2 regions of the Prochlorococcus sp. MIT 1223 genome follow, and region 2 is predicted to be linked to the other one. Evidence: predicted binding sites of a transcription regulator. Region 2 holds the regulator's gene; the other holds the start of a gene.
What was found. The regulator NtcA, encoded in region 2, controls nitrogen genes in cyanobacteria. The targets are predictions, from matches to a motif close to GTANCNNNNGNTAC.
Positions count from the first base shown of each region.

Region 1 (7,044 bases), 100 kb from region 2:
TTATAACTCTAATAGACTATAGATATAGTTTATTATTGAGGTATTTAACTCTAAAATATTAAAGTTTGTTGCTTGAATGGTATTAATTAAATTAGCTGATATTAAACCATTTTTTCCCTTCGAAGAAGAATAAAGAAATTCCAATATGCGAACAAATTTTGATGGACACTTATCTCTTCTTATTTCAATATCCTTTATTTATGATTTGGAATTAGCCTTGTAAAACTTGTATTGAAAGAATTTGCTTATCTCCGATAGTATTGGAAAGGAAAAATCTTTTATATGAACTACCTTGGAAATATTCTAAACTATCAAAAAAGACTAAATAATTTATATGAAACCCAAGAGATAAAAAGCATCATCAAAGAATAAGGCTGGTTTCCATTATTCCTACTCTTTTTTTATTAATAAAACTATTAATAGTCTTCAATAGATTTTTTAATTAAGTTAGTAATCATATCAGAAAACGAAAGGCCTCTAGCTTTTGCTTTTTGATTAATTATATCTCTTAATTCTGGACTAATAGATTCTAATTTACCATAATACCTTGAATACATTGAGCCACCTCGAGGACTATTATGCACAACTTTAGAATTAATATGTTCTTCTTTAAAAGTATTACCAAAACTAATTTTATAAAAAGAATTTTGAACTATCCACTCTAATTTAACATTGGAAGCCTCTTTAGGTAATAATTTAATAGGGCATTTAGCTGCATATAAAGAATTATTTTCCATGATCATTTTACCTATATCATGATCCCTTAACCAAGGTGCAACTGACTCATCCGAAAACATTACTCTAGAAATTGAGGAATTTTTCAAAACCCTGGACATTTCCGAAACCGCAAGTCTGATAGAATGGAATCTGTTGATACCTCCAAAATGGTGGCAATAGTCAAAGACATTATCTAATAAGGGTAAATTACATGCGTCACCATTAAAAAGAATAAGTTTTAAATTAGATTTATTAGAAATGAAAACATTATTTTTTTTAATTCTGTTAAAAATGTAATCAACAAATAAATCTGAATGATCTTGAGCAACTATAGTGATGTTTTGTAAATCTCTCGTTAGAATACGATCAATTAAATATTCGATCTCGTGACCCAAGCCAACGCCTGTTATCAATATTTTTATATCATTGTTTAATGATAACTCGGAAAAGAGTTCATTTCTTAAAGAAGTCTCAGTAAGATTAAATGTATCATAAAACCAAGAAAGATAATTCCTATAAAATTGAATACTGGATTCTAGAGTATATTCGTTTTGACCTTCAGAATTTTTCTCTTTTGAAGTTTCATGTTTGAAATAGCATCTTTCTAAGGGTCCTATTGATTCAATTGAATCGAATTGAATTTTAAACATTGTACTCTGCTTTTATTTAACATAGCATCTCTTTTATCTTTCTGGCTAACAATAGTCTAGTAATAGATAAACTCAACTTTCCATAAAGACTCCTATTTAAAATATACTTCTTATGGTTGTCAACAAATGACTTAAAATTATTATAGGTTAAATCTTTCTTAATAAAAGATTTAATTTCAGATTCAATCTGAAACCTTTATTAGCTTTATGGTTTATTGAATCCGAATTTAGAATAAATAGAGGTTTTTAGAAAAAGATAGTCGGATTTAACTAATGTTCTTGAAAGTATGGGAACATAACTAATTATAATTAATCACAGATGATAGTAAGTTGAATTTATAAAAAATACACCTTTAATTCTTTTCCCTTTTTGAAGTCTCCTCTTCATTCATCAATCTTTTTGCAGTGAGTGGACTGCCATCCAATGCCCATGCCCATTGAAAGAAAGAGGCTTAAATACATCACAAGGAGATACACAATGATCAATACCAAAGTCGAATATCAATAGGTCGCCCGTATCAATTAAACCATCTGTTGAAATAATTATATCATCCTTATCTCTAAACATCATTTGTCCTTCATTCATAGAAGCATAACTAATTTCTTGTGGTGAAATTTCGCGACTCTTTGAATTTACTTTTGAGACTTCTGATAGACACAAGCACATACCATAATTTGTAGGAAGCTTAGGGTGACTATGCCAATCAAAGTAACCACCACCTTGAGGATAATATATAACCTGAGGAGCTGATTTGTATTCTATTGGAACATTGTCTACCCTAAGATTAATATTATAAAATTCAATTAATTGTTTAAAGATCTTAGATGTAAATAAAAACTTATCAAGATTTCCTCCCAATAATATATCTAACATTATTCTCTTTGTATCTGAAAAGATAGGATTATAATCAACTGTGTAGAATATATCCTTATGCCTATCTAACATCTGATCTTGATTTATTGCTGGATATTGATTTTGAATTAGACCAATCATTTCTTTAACCATATTCTTAATAGTATTTCTATCTTGAATGAAGGACTTAATAATAGTTATAGGCTTTTCAGATGGTGTGAATGAAGATTGGCTATTGGGTATTATTTGTATATAGTCTGATATGTCGCCATTTTTACCTTGATTAGAAATAGAATTAACTCTATCGTTTATTAACATATCTACTCTCTCTCCTCTTACTTTAATAGATGAATTCATTATTTTTAAGATTAAAGATATTTTCTACCAATTTTATCAAAATCAATCCTCAATGTCGAATATTTGTAACTATAATCATTTATTAAGTATTAAAATTCCTATAAGTAAAACGTCTGTGTAAGGTTAAGATACGTTCTTTAAAAAGTTTGATATTAGGTTTAATTACTATTGAACATATTATTATTAAAGGGAAGTTTAAACAATAAGTAAACAGGAAATATCCGAACAAATCAGAACTCAAAAGGTAACATTTGTGTTGAATAGCTCCTATCCTTTTCTTACTTTTTATAAGACACATTATGGTTAATACTTAACAGGTTAAAGATGGCGGATTAGGCCTGCTATTTTGTTATAAAGAATTACTTATTAGATTAAATTTGTAGCTCTAAGCAATTCTGTGGTTATACCTCTTTCCCTCATAGAGTGTCCTGCATCATCAACAATAACAAGCTTACTATTAGGCAAGGCTTTCCTTAGGTCCCATGCACTTCTAACAGGGCAGACAACATCATATCTACCTTGAATAATTGTAGTTGGGATAGATTCAACAGCAGAAATATATTTAAGTATAAAGTTCTTTTCTAAGAAAATATTATTTATAAAATAATGGCATTCAATTCTAGCGAAGGCGTCTGAAAATAAAGTGTTACCTGATTTAATCAAATACGAATTATCAGGGATAAGATGACTAGTAGCCATTTCCCATCTAGTCCAAGCTATTGAAGCCTTTTCTCTTATCAGCTTATTCTTGCTTGTCAACATTTTATAAAAAGCTCTAATCAAGTCTTCTCTTTCTTCAATGGGAATAAGAGATTCATATGCCTCAAACTCCTCTGGAAAGATCTCACTTGCTCCCTTCTGATAAAACCAAAGCAACTCAGACTCTCTACATAAAAATATACCTCTAAGAATAAGACTTTTAACTCTATTAGGGTGCTTAATTGAATACACAAGAGACAGTGTTGAACCCCATGAACCGCCAAACAAATGCCAATCTTTAATCTTTAAAAAATCTCTTAATTTTTCCATATCATTAACTAAATCTTGAGTCGTGTTTTCTTGCAGTTCTGAATGAGGGATTGATCTACCACATCCTCTTTGATCGAATTGAATAATATCAAATTTTGCGGGATCAAAATATCTCCTATAACTCTTTTGACTTCCCCCACCTGGACCACCATGAACAATTAAAATAGGTATTCCTAAGCAATTGCCACATCTTTCCCAATAAATAGAGTGTAATTCACTTACTTTTAATAAACCCGTTTCCCTTGGATCAATTTCTGGGTATAAAGAAAAATTCATTATTAGAAATTTCTATATAAATAGCAACATCCTTCTTTATTAGAAGTTTCTTATACTGTCAACTTGAGCATCCTGAATAGCTCTTACTGGAAATCTCTTTGCTTGCCGCCAAATTGCCGTAACTATAAGTGCTACAAATGCAATAACAGGAATTAAACTAAGAAATTTTGTAGAGAGAGGATCTGTAGGCAATGACTGCAAAGCCTTAAAAGGAAGATTGACTAAATCTCTTAGGTCAAGAATTTTTATAGTAAAAGAAAGCAAATACAGCATTTCAAAAACCAACTTAATTTCTAAACCTTAGGACAAAAAGTTGATATATTTTTTCTTTAGCAATAAACCATAAACAGCGAAGGCTTTTGGCCCAGGTAAAACACAAAAATAGTTTCCAAAAGAACATGAAAGGAAATCAAAAGTTACCATCCCAAGTCTTTTTAACTTTTATCAAGTTATTCCAATTACTAATATCAATCAGCAAACCAATTGAGAATAATCCAACATCAATATCTCATCAAACCTAATAGTTAAAAGTCTATGGCAAAAAAAAACCTGCCTTATGGCAGGTTTTTTTTGAGATCAAGAGGTCGTGTTTCCTTGTTTCCACTCCTCAGAGGATCTCAGCTCCTCACCCAGGTATTATTACTCATTATTCAGCATTTAGCAACCCCCTCCCCCCTCCTTTTTTTGATCAATCAATCAATTCAAGAATATATATAGATTTTAAAACCACAAAAACGACCTGCCTTGAGAACTTTCTTCTTAGCTCAACTCTTCTGAATAAACATACTTGGCATACTGCAATGATGCCATTGAGTATGAATAGTTTTGACAGCAGCGATTAGGGTCAGGTATTGAATACTGATTCATCAGTGCAAGCTTCTCATCTGCTTTTCCTTCAATCAAATCAATATTTCAAATGTACCGAACAAGGTACTCACAAAAATTGATATTTAATAAGACCCATTCTCATTTCTTTAGCATTACATACTAAAAGCTAAGAAGTCGATTAAACAACGAATCCCATACCTATAAACAAATTAAGAGTGAAAATCCATTTGAACTTTATATCCTTCAAGATACGGATCATCTAAATACTCTTGCTTAGAAAATAACGCGAGAACTACAGCAAAAAGTTTTAATTGTATCTTCCTGAACAACACGAACACACAACTATTAGCTATAAAAGTTCTGTAGCGACAGCTACAAAAACGTTCAACTCGCTACATTTGCGAGCCGCATTACGACTTAAGCCAAGGAACGGGGACTTAGGTCAATATTCGGAGTGAATTCATGACTACTCTTCTTTATCGCGGACATAACTATGTTCAGCACAAAAAACCAGTCGCTCAATCAAACTGCATTGAACTGACCTATAGGCGAGAGCATTACAATACTTGCAGAGATGAAGCCATAAGGGCAATGGATAATCAGCTTGCATATCGCGGTATTAGCTACTCGAAGTAGTAATTAGGATCACAATAAAAAAAGCCCTCTTTAGGAGGGCTTTTTTTATTGTGATCCTAGTTCTTGAGCTTATAGAACAACTCTAAAGGTGATATCAAGTAGACATCAAGACTATATTTATATTTTGAAGAATACTTTTCACTTAATCCTATGGGACAACCTTTAAAGAAAAAACCATGGTTACTTAGGAAAACTGTTTTACCTCAACACACAGATCATGCAGGTATAATGTGGCATGGTTCTTACTTGAACTGGTTAGAAGAGTCAAGAATAAATGCTCTATCTCAAGCGGGGTTGTCTTATTCAAATATTTCTGAAAATGGTTATGAGATGCCAGTTGTTGAAGTAAGCATTAAATATCAGAGCTCGCTAAATCATGGAGATGAAGTTATTCTAAAAAGTTGGCTATTAGATTCAGAAGGAGCCCGTTTACCTTGGAAAACAGTCTTTATCAAAGAGTGTGGCAAGCCTTCAGCGGAGGCAATAGTTCATTTAGTCACCTTAAAACGGATTGACTCAGGTCTTCGTATAGTTAGAAGATTTCCAGATGAAATTTCAAAAGCTCTTGAGAACTTAAGGCAAGGACCGACGAAAGACAGTCTTGATATCTGATTGACCGTATGAATTAACAAAAATCAACTATTGGGAAATAGCCAAGAAAAAATAACTACGCTTTGAGAAGAAATAATTCAAATTCCTTCATCCATGAATTGGGATTCCGCCAAGAAGCATTGTACTGAACGCAATTGGCAATGGACATTGGACCTAATCAACCAAGCTGAACAAGAAATGCAAGAACTAGAACAGAATGTAAAAAGACTAGAGGATCAGCAAAAAGCTCAAAGGTTATATAACGCTTGCAATTTCTAATATATGCCAATACTAATTAAAGCTTTTAGAGATTCAACATGGGGATAGAAGATCCAAAACTTCGTTTTATAGTTCTTATCCTGATTAATTTATTAGTCTTAATTGGATTGAGATATTGGATTTTGAATGGAGAATCTTTTGTATGGTTGTTAAATGGATTACCTTCTGGGTAAAAGGTACTTTAGAAGAGTCGTAACAACCAAAAATATTTTTTCATGTGTAGCAGATATCAACTAACAAGTGATTTTAAAGATTTACCAGACCTTTTAAAGAGAAGCTTGCCTAAAAACCTGGAAGCAAACTACTCGAAACAAAACCTGATCAAACCCGATGCACCTGTACTGGTATTAAAAAATGAAGGCAAGGCAATGACATCAATAATGCTTTGGGGTTTTATTTCAGAGTGGGCAAATGATCCTTTCTCAACCTCAAGACCAAGACCAAGACCATTTAATGCAAGAGCGGAAACTGTTAAAGAGAAAAAATTATTTCGAAACAGCTGGAGACACAAAAGATGTCTTTTACCTGCCAATGGGTTCTTTGAAAAAAAACATCTCATCAGAAGAAAAGATTCTCGGGACTTTTGGTTAGGAGGTATTTGGAGTAAATGGATGTCTCAAGAAGGAAGTGAACTCGAAAGTTGCTGTGTTCTAACAACAACACCAAATAAATTAATTCGGCCACTACATAATCGAATGCCTGTAATCATTCCATATGGATTAGAAGAAGAGTGGATTGAGCCAGTTAAAAGTACAACTGAGCTTCAATCACTCGATTCTCTACTCATGGAGTGGGATCCTGATGACTGGATATCTGAACCAATAAATC
Region 1 is NZ_CP139303.1:815,106-822,149, forward strand. It holds gene SOI85_RS04365 (class I SAM-dependent methyltransferase) at 417-1,367, opposite strand; gene SOI85_RS04370 (hypothetical protein) at 1,759-2,577, opposite strand; gene pip (prolyl aminopeptidase) at 2,944-3,882, opposite strand; gene SOI85_RS04380 (hypothetical protein) at 3,922-4,155, opposite strand; gene SOI85_RS04385 (DUF4278 domain-containing protein) at 5,173-5,346, shown strand; gene SOI85_RS04390 (acyl-CoA thioesterase) at 5,497-5,958, shown strand; gene SOI85_RS04395 (hypothetical protein) at 6,052-6,216, shown strand; gene SOI85_RS04400 (hypothetical protein) at 6,255-6,389, shown strand; gene SOI85_RS04405 (SOS response-associated peptidase) at 6,432-7,044, shown strand, end outside.
Region 1: SOI85_RS04385 (DUF4278 domain-containing protein) is a predicted target of NtcA. The motif match lies at 5,073-5,086, and genes of this name have one in related genera.

Region 2 (8,988 bases):
CACTTATGAGATGGGGCATTAGAGGAATTGTAGGAGAAAGTTTTGCTGAGATCTTCTATGGGAATTGTTTGGCTCTAGGTATTCCATGTTTCACTTCGAGCTCAAAGCAAATCAATGAATTACAAGCAAGTATTACAACACAGGAACCAAATCAATGGGTATTACAAATCAATGAAGAAGTAATAAAGCATAAAAATATTGCATTTAAAATCAAAATTGAAAGTGGTTCAAAAGAGATGCTTACAACAGGTAAATGGGATGCAACTTCCCAACTCATTTCCGAAAAAGAAAAATTAACTCATCTTATGAAGAAATTACCTTACTTAAATAATTTTTCTAAAACCTGAATTTCAATAATGAGTATAAATAAATTACATTTAAAGAACATCTACTAATTGGTTAACAAAGGTTCACCCGTCTCACTAAAATCAAATCCATTTAATCTAAACATAATGCCACCAGCCTTTTGATAGGGCTGATAAAAAAGGCCAAATCCATATGCTCTTCTTTGTATTATGGTCGCGACCTGAGATTTAATAGATTTACCATAATGATTAGATCTTTTATCTATATTATATTCTAGTTTAGAGGCGAAAAGTAAAGGCCCATAAATTTGCTGATCAAGTTCTAAACTTATAGTTCTTAGGTCAACATTATTATCAAATCTAAAAGGACTTGATCCGTCTTTTATCGTAATTCCTGGCATAACTGAAAATCTTGTATAGTCCAAAAAAGATTTGGTATATGTTCCAAAAGTAATTTCTGGTCCCAAATCAAAATTTATCAATGCCTGATTAGTACTATTACCATAAAAAGAATATGAAGTACTTATTTTAGTATTAAAATCTAATCCAGGTTGAATAACATTAGGAGAATAGCGATATTTTAAAATTCCTGAAATTTCATCTTTTTTATTTCGGTAAATAGGAAAGCTTGAATCTAGTGAAGCAAAAATATTTGTTTTCCATAACTCTATTAATTTATTATTTTCGTAGTAATCTTCTCCCTCATAATGCCCTGAACCAAGACTCATATTATATCTATGAGAAATTTGATTAAATTTAAATTCTCCATGTTTATTTAGTTGAACTCCTGATGCAAAATAAATATCACTATCTCCTAATGAACCATTCCAAACCTTGTCCCTGTAAGAAGTAAAAAATGAGGTATTAACTTTATCTATATTATAAATTTTTAAATCTCTGCTTAAAGTTCCATTATACCTATAACCATTAGAAAATCTTTGGCTATCAAATGTAGTTATTTCAGATGAAAGATTTATATCCCAATTAGATTTTTTACCTTCCAAAGCAACATTCAGACCAAACAGATCTGCAAAATTTGTCTCTGTTGATATTTTATCGCTCAAAGGTCCAGCACCATTCTCAATATAATTATTTGTTTTTCCTTTCAAAGCTCTTTGAAGTAAAAATTGTGGTTGAAAATATAATTTAAAATCTTTCCCTATATCCAAAGGTGAGATTTTCCTTCCAAGGAACAAACCATCTTTCTCTTTATAGTCTAGGCCTATAAACCATTTAACTGCTTCACTTTTACCTAGTTTTCTATTTTTTAATAAAGGAATAGAAAATTTTTCTTCAATTATTAAACGACTTTTAGAGCATGAGATTAACGTAGAGTTATTGTCTTCCTTGGCTTCAACATCTTGAGCTTCGATTCTTGCTTGAGTAGGATTTAAGGGGTCATTCGTAAAGCTAATTTTATCAGCAGACCATCCATTCTTTCTTATTATTATCCTTGGAGATTGTATCCTCCAATTATTAATAACTCCATCTTTATCTGTAGAGTTAGCTGATAAGCCTAATTCAGAATCAATACTTCCGCCTTTAATAATATAACCATCTTTTAGTATTATATTTTTGATAGGTGATACCCTAATTTGATCTTCAGCTAAAACTAATGCTTTTTCCGATTTAATTAAATTTATATCATTTGAAATTGATTCAATAGAAAGGAGTCCATATACATCATTTACTTCACCAACCTCGCGGATGAAATCATAATTTAGTGAAGACGCTTGAAAGTATTGGGAGCCCTTTTTAAAAACAACATTTCCTGTAGCAACTAGAATTTTTTTCTGTCTATCATACTCGATTCTATCTGATGCAAGTATAGCTCCATTGAGAATTGCTTTTACATTTCCTTCAGCAACAAAAACTTTCTCATTTAAATCATATTGACGATCGGCATATAAATTAAGTTCTAGTGGAATTTTCTCTTTTCCAATTTGAAAACTTAATTCTTCTATATTATTGGAATTGTCAGAATTATTTTTAAAGGCCCCCAAAGCTTCTATAGGTGTGACACATAAGACTCCTAAGGCAAATATTCCAAAGACTTTTTTGCAATCTAAAGTTTCCGAAAACATACTATTTAATCAACAACAAAATATTGCACGATATAGCCATCTATCAGCCATATCCAGTCCAGTATTTTTCCTGTCTAATTCAGATCCTTTTGGAGGTGAATTTAGTCCTGAGGGCTTTCAAGGTCCTTTCTAGCAGGAACTCTTGACGGATCACTAGCTAAGAATCCAAACAAGAAGACTCCTACAAAAAAGAAGACGATGGTATATACGGAAATCTTTAGAGCAAGCATAAATAATAACTACTTTATAAAAACCAAAGATATCCTAATTGATCCCTCTTTTGACGCAGAGTAAAAAAGGTGTTACACATCCTTGAATTGGAATGGATTGAAATGTTTCCTTTGAAAAAGTTTAAGCATCTAAATGCACTCCAAAATTCTTGATAAAAACCAGTCTATGGTTTGATTTCCAGTAATTCTTATAGTTGAAAAGGAATCATTTCATAGAAGCAAACCAAAACAATTGAATAAGTGTTTATAAAATGGTCGTCGGTTGTACGAAAGGTCCCATACAATAATAAAATTCAAACTCTAAAAGAGGACAAAGCTTCGACATGGGACAGAAAACTGCTATAGGAAGCCTTCTCAAATCAATAGGCAATTCTGGACAAGGCAAGGTTGTGCCAGGATTTGGCGCGGCACCAGTTATGGCCCTTATTGGTGTTCTTCTACTTGTTTTCTTAGTAATAATGCTACAGATTTACAATCAATCACTGGTTCTGCAAGGATTTACAGTTGATTGGAATGGAGTGAACTAACTAAATTTAAATTTCAGATGAGGTTGCTTTAATGAATGTCTTTGGCATTGGCCTGCCTGAGATAGCAGTTGTTGCTGCTATAGCATTGATCGTTTTTGGTCCAAAGCGATTGCCTGAGCTTGGAAAAACTTTAGGAAAAACTCTTAAAGGCCTACAAGCAGCCTCATCAGAATTTGAAAGTGAGATTCAAAAAGCAATGAATGAAACAGATGATTTAAACAATGAAACAGAAGAAGAAAGTAAACAATAAACAGAATCTGCTAATGCAAAATAAAATTAATCACAAGCAAAAGCAAGTGAAGATATTTTAATGAGCGAAATTGGCTTCAAACTATTAGTAGGCTTAGGTAACCCAGGCTCAAAATATAAACAAACTCGCCATAATATAGGTTTCATGGCATTAGAAAGACTTGCAGCACAACAATCAGTTGAATTCAAAGAATCTAAAAAAGTTTTTGGAAGAATTGCAGAAATAGGAATCGGAGATACTAAGCAACGGTTATTGCTACCTAGTACTTATATGAATGAAAGCGGGAGATCAATAAATGCAGCCATTTGTTGGTTTGATATAGAGATTAATCAAGTCATAATAATTGTTGATGATATGGATCTACCCTTAGGGAAACTAAGGATTAGAAATAAAGGTGGTTCAGGTGGCCATAAAGGTTTAAAGAGTACTATCTCGCATTTAAAGACTGAAGATTTTTGTAGATTAAGAATTGGTATTGGCGCTCCATCATTAAATCCCATAGAACGAAAAGTAAAAACATGTGAACATGTTTTAGGTTCATTTAGTTCAACTGAATTACTGGTGGTTGAAGAAGTAATTAAAAAAATATTGGCCAGTTTAGATTTAATAAAAGAAGTGGGTTTAGAAAGAGCTAGCAATGAAATTAATTCATATAAAAACGAATTAATAATATAAAGTCATATGTCAAAAAAAAAGCCTTTAACTACTGCTTATGTATGTGTAGAGTGTCAAAATTTCTCTAAGAAATCTATAAAAGGTAAAGTTTCAGCAAGTAATTTCGAATGGAGCTTTATTTGGAAATTTGGGACTGGAGAGCTAATTATCAAGCCTCCTCTAGGAAGGGCTTTAATTAAAGACTCTCTTGAGCGATTTTTAGTGAAAGACGATTACAAATTGGAACCGGGAGGAAGTTATATGTTTACTATTCGGGCCAAATTTTAAAACTAGTTTGCACTGACCAGGTTAACTTTACATTCAAAAAGTCTTCAGCCAAAATCAATGCTGCTAAAGCATCTAAATTCTCAGATGGTAGTACCATACCATCTGGTAATAGACGAAGAAAAAAATTTTTAGGCCAAATGTCCCAGTATCTATCTCTCGCCCTTAAGGTAGTATTTTTTTCTTCTTGGAAAATAGTTGGAATATTCAATTCTGAATTAATTTCTAAGTTTAAAGAATTACTACTTGTCCCATTCCCAATAATTATTAAATCAACTGAAGCTTCACTTTCCCAGGAATTAATTAAATGGATAGTTGATGCTGTCCTTGCAACTTTTGCATCAATAACACTTTGCAGAGATTGATTTACTAAGACTAATCCACATTTGTGCTTACCTGGGTCTATTGCTATCAATCTCGACATCTTAGAAGTTGAAGCTAATTTTCATTTAATTTATCATTAACCATCAATTTTATTGATATTGGATCAGCAGTAAAACTATTATTTACAGATACAGCATTCAATTTGAGTTTTACCTTTTCTCTTAGAAGTATGCTTTTAGAAATTTTGTTTATCTGAGTTGGATTGATTTTAATTTCAGAACTAAGAGACCCCCTTCTCTTTACCTCCGCCAAGGTTGAAGAAAGAAGGATCTTAAGATTTGAAGTAAAGTCATCTTCAGTATTTATCTCTTTCAAATCCAAGTTTATACTTGCTATGATTTCATCCTTAAGAACAATTTTGGAGTTCTGGATAACCTCAGGGAAAGCATATATATAATCCTCACCCTTTAAGACATTGTCAGCTGAACGAATATGAACCAACCAACTTCCTCTTTTTCTTATTATTTGCTCTAATTTTTTTATATGATCTTTCCTAATTAATAATATTCTTTTATCAGGCTTTTCTCCTGGCTTTATTTTTAAATAAGAGTAATAATTGGCGATTTGAAGAAGATTCTCTATTTTTTTCTGAATTTGATCTGTATCTTTTATAGAAATAACAGAACTTGCCAAAGACTGACCACTGCTTATCACTACATCACCTCTTCTAAGTGCAATGAAATTATTCTCAACTTGCTTTAATACTTTTTCACCATTAACAATTCTATCTTCTAAGGTTTGTCTTTCATTTTGTAAGGCTAATAGATCTTCTCTATTATTCTGTAATTTAGATTGGAGATCTTTTAATTCAAATAATCCTACTCTCAGTTCCCTACTAACCAATAACATAAGACTTAGTGAGATAGCACTAATCAAACTGCCTGTAATAACAGTTATAAATACAGCTGTTCTTCTAGGCCTTAACTTAAAGAGACTTAGTCTTGCCTTACCAATACGACTTCCAAGTAAGTCCCCTAGAGTCGACAGGAGTCCACCAAGAATTAACAAAGAAATAATTAGGAGCCAACCTGTCACGGAAAAATCAAAATTGGTTTATCAGAAAGACAAACTAGAACTATATTTTGACACTAATGGGTTTCAGTTGAAACGTTTTGCAAGGGCAATGGGATCAAATACCGTAATTTTCTTACGATCAATTTGTAAAAGTCCTGAATTTCGTAAATCTCCTAACAATCTTGTAATTGTTACTCGAGTCGAGCCAATTGCTTCCGCAATTGCCTGATGAGAAAGTCTTAAGTCAATGGTGATGCCTTTCTCTCCAGGCATTCCAAAATCTCTGCAAAGGACTAAAAGGAAACTTACCAATCGTGAAGACATGTCTCTATGAGTCAAAGTTTCTATCATCGTCTCTGTTTGCAAGATTCTGCTTGATAAACCTTGCAACAAAAGTAGTCCTACAGCAGTATCTTCTTCAATAGCTTTCCTAACAGATGTAGCTGGAGCTGTAATCATCTCCACTCTTGTAAAAGCAACAGCATGGTAAAAACGGTCTGAGCGATGACCTGTAATAAGGGATAAAACTCCGAATAAACTATTTTCCCTAAGCAAAGCTACGGTTATTTCCTCACCTGATTCATAAACTCTAGATAATCTAACCGCACCGCGTTTGATTAAGTACACCCTTTCGGCAGGATCTCCTGGGAAAAAAATTGTTTTAGATCTATCAACAATCTCTGTACAAGCTCCTTCAAGAGATTTAATTACTTCAAAAAGTGTGGCTTTAGTTAATGAGCCATCTACATTAGAAGAATTAACCGAGTAGTGATTTCTCAATTTCGTCTGATTTGAGCGACTAAAGCCTCTTAGGGGGGTAACCATAGCGACAAAGCCAATGCATGGAGATTAATTTGACACTCCAAAAGCATATGTAGCTATGAGTACTTTTTTAAGTCTTAGTGAAAAGGAATCAAGTTAAACAAATTCAGCAAAAAGATTTGCAGAAAAAGTAATCCACGCCTTTCAGACACAGGTTTCATTTGATTCATAGTAATTTTCTGCACTCACTTCTCAAGAGCACTACCTATAGTGTTAAAAAAGTTGTTATACAGAGCAACAACGCTAGATTGAAAATCATGACTGACTTTTCAGTGAATAAATGACTTCAAGCCTTTGGGACATAAAGGATTACTCAGATAGCAGGGCTGTTGGATTGCAACCAGTACATCAAGTATCTAGTAAATTCCCTTTACATTTAGTTGTCCCGCAAGGACAATTACAAATTCATACCGCTTCTTTTAGAGGAAGTTTCTCAATAGTATTAAGCGAGGCCATAAGAGCAGCTGGATTAGGAAGCAATGTACTAATAGCTCAATTTCTAAAAGGAGGAGTAAATCAAGGGCCTAATCAAGGAATTAATCTTTGTGGCGGACTAACGTGGATAAGACCAGATTTACCTTTCTGCTTGAACAATAAAAAGGAGAATACATCAACCCAAAAGGAAACCGATATTCGCAAAGCAATAGGAAATGTATGGGAGAGATGTAAGGAGAGTTTATCTTCAAAAGCAATCAATCGATTAGTACTAGATGAAATAGGTATGGCAACTTCATTAGGTTATATAGAAAAAAGTGATTTAATTTCTACTCTGAAAGGACGGCCAGCCGAAACAGATTTAATTCTGACAGGACCTTCAATACCAGAAGAAGTCCTGGCAATGGCCGACCAAGTAACTGAACTTCGTTGAACTTCAAATAATGCTCAAAAACGATCTCTGGATAAAGCAACAAGCAGATGCAGGAATGCTGATTCCCTTTCAAGAAAAGTTAATTCGGCATCTAAACCCAGAAGAAAATAAAAATCCTGTTCTAAGTTTTGGATGTTCTTCTTATGGATATGACCTTCGGCTTTCAGCCAAAGAGTTTCTAATTTTTCGTCATATTCCTGGAACAGTAATGAATCCGAAAAAATTTAATCCAGACAATTTAGAAACTACAACTCTTCATAAAGATAAAGATGGTGAATATTTTATTCTTCCTGCCCATTCATATGGACTAGGTGTAGCTCTAGAAAAAATGAAAGTTCCGGAAAATATAACAGTCATTTGTCTTGGTAAAAGTACATATGCTCGCCTAGGAATTATTGTCAATACGACTCCAGCAGAAGCAAGTTGGGAAGGACATTTAACACTTGAATTTAGTAATAGTTCAGGTGCTGATTGTAGGGTTTATGCAAATGAAGGTATTTGCCAACTACTTTTTTTTGAAGGAGACCCATGCCAAACAACTTATAGTGACCGCAAAGGAAAATATCAGCATCAACCTGAAAAAGTAACACTTGCTAAAGTTTAATTATGAAAATAGTTGAATTTATAACAGCAACGCCAGATGCAGAAAAAACTATGGCTTATATAGCAAGAGTAAGCAATCCAAGTAATCAAAGTAATGATAATTTTGAGAAGTTAATTAAATATTGTATTACCCATGAACATTGGAGTGTTTTTGAGCAATCTTATATGACTTTGCAAATAGAAACTAATCGTGGAATAGCTGCTCAGATTCTCAGACATCGTTCATTCACATTTCAGGAATTCTCTCAGAGATATTCAGATAGTACGCAGTTAGGAGAAATACCAATACCAGAATTAAGGCGACAAGATGTAAAAAATAGGCAAAACTCAACCTCTGACTTATCTGTAGATGTTATCCGAAAATTCGAAAATAAAATCAAAGAGCAATTTGAATTAAATAAAAGTCTTTACGAGGAAATGCTTAATTCAGGAATTGCCAAAGAGTGTGCACGATTTGTTCTGCCACTTGCTACCCCAACAAGAATATACATGACAGGTTCCTGTCGATCATGGATACACTATATTTCATTAAGAACTGCGCATGGAACACAGAAAGAACATATGAAGATAGCTGAAGAATGTAAAAATATTTTCATCAAACAATTCCCTACAGTTTCTTCAGCTATGAATTGGTAATAATCAACCATGACTTCTTGGTTTTATTGAGTCTTGATTGTTTTTTATAGCTAATTTTATATTTGATTGAATTGAATTTTGATTGTTATTTGTAATGTTTTTACTAGGTATTCTTTCATTTAACAAATAATTAATTGATTTATTAATTTGCTCTTCTGACTGCAAACCTTTTGATACATATATAACTTTAGCATCCTTATCTAGGAAAGTTAACTGTGGAACTCCATTGACCTCATATTTATCTATAAGTTCTCCCCACCTTGGATTATCCACATTCAATAAGACAAAGTTAACCCTATCAGAGTAATTCTTTTCTATATTGAACA
Region 2 is NZ_CP139303.1:914,811-923,798, forward strand. It holds gene SOI85_RS04935 (3-isopropylmalate dehydratase small subunit) at 1-347, shown strand, start outside; gene SOI85_RS04940 (DUF3769 domain-containing protein) at 392-2,389, opposite strand; gene SOI85_RS04945 (photosystem II reaction center protein I) at 2,491-2,619, opposite strand; gene psbH (photosystem II reaction center phosphoprotein PsbH) at 2,943-3,146, shown strand; gene SOI85_RS04955 (TatA/E family twin arginine-targeting protein translocase) at 3,178-3,396, shown strand; gene pth (aminoacyl-tRNA hydrolase) at 3,457-4,071, shown strand; gene SOI85_RS04965 (DUF3146 family protein) at 4,078-4,338, shown strand; gene SOI85_RS04970 (resolvase) at 4,319-4,759, opposite strand; gene SOI85_RS04975 (DUF3084 domain-containing protein) at 4,774-5,754, opposite strand; gene ntcA (global nitrogen regulator NtcA) at 5,818-6,558, opposite strand; gene SOI85_RS04985 (cob(I)yrinic acid a,c-diamide adenosyltransferase) at 6,836-7,423, shown strand; gene dcd (dCTP deaminase) at 7,434-8,027, shown strand; gene thyX (FAD-dependent thymidylate synthase) at 8,030-8,662, shown strand; gene SOI85_RS05000 (thioredoxin domain-containing protein) at 8,666-8,988, opposite strand, start outside.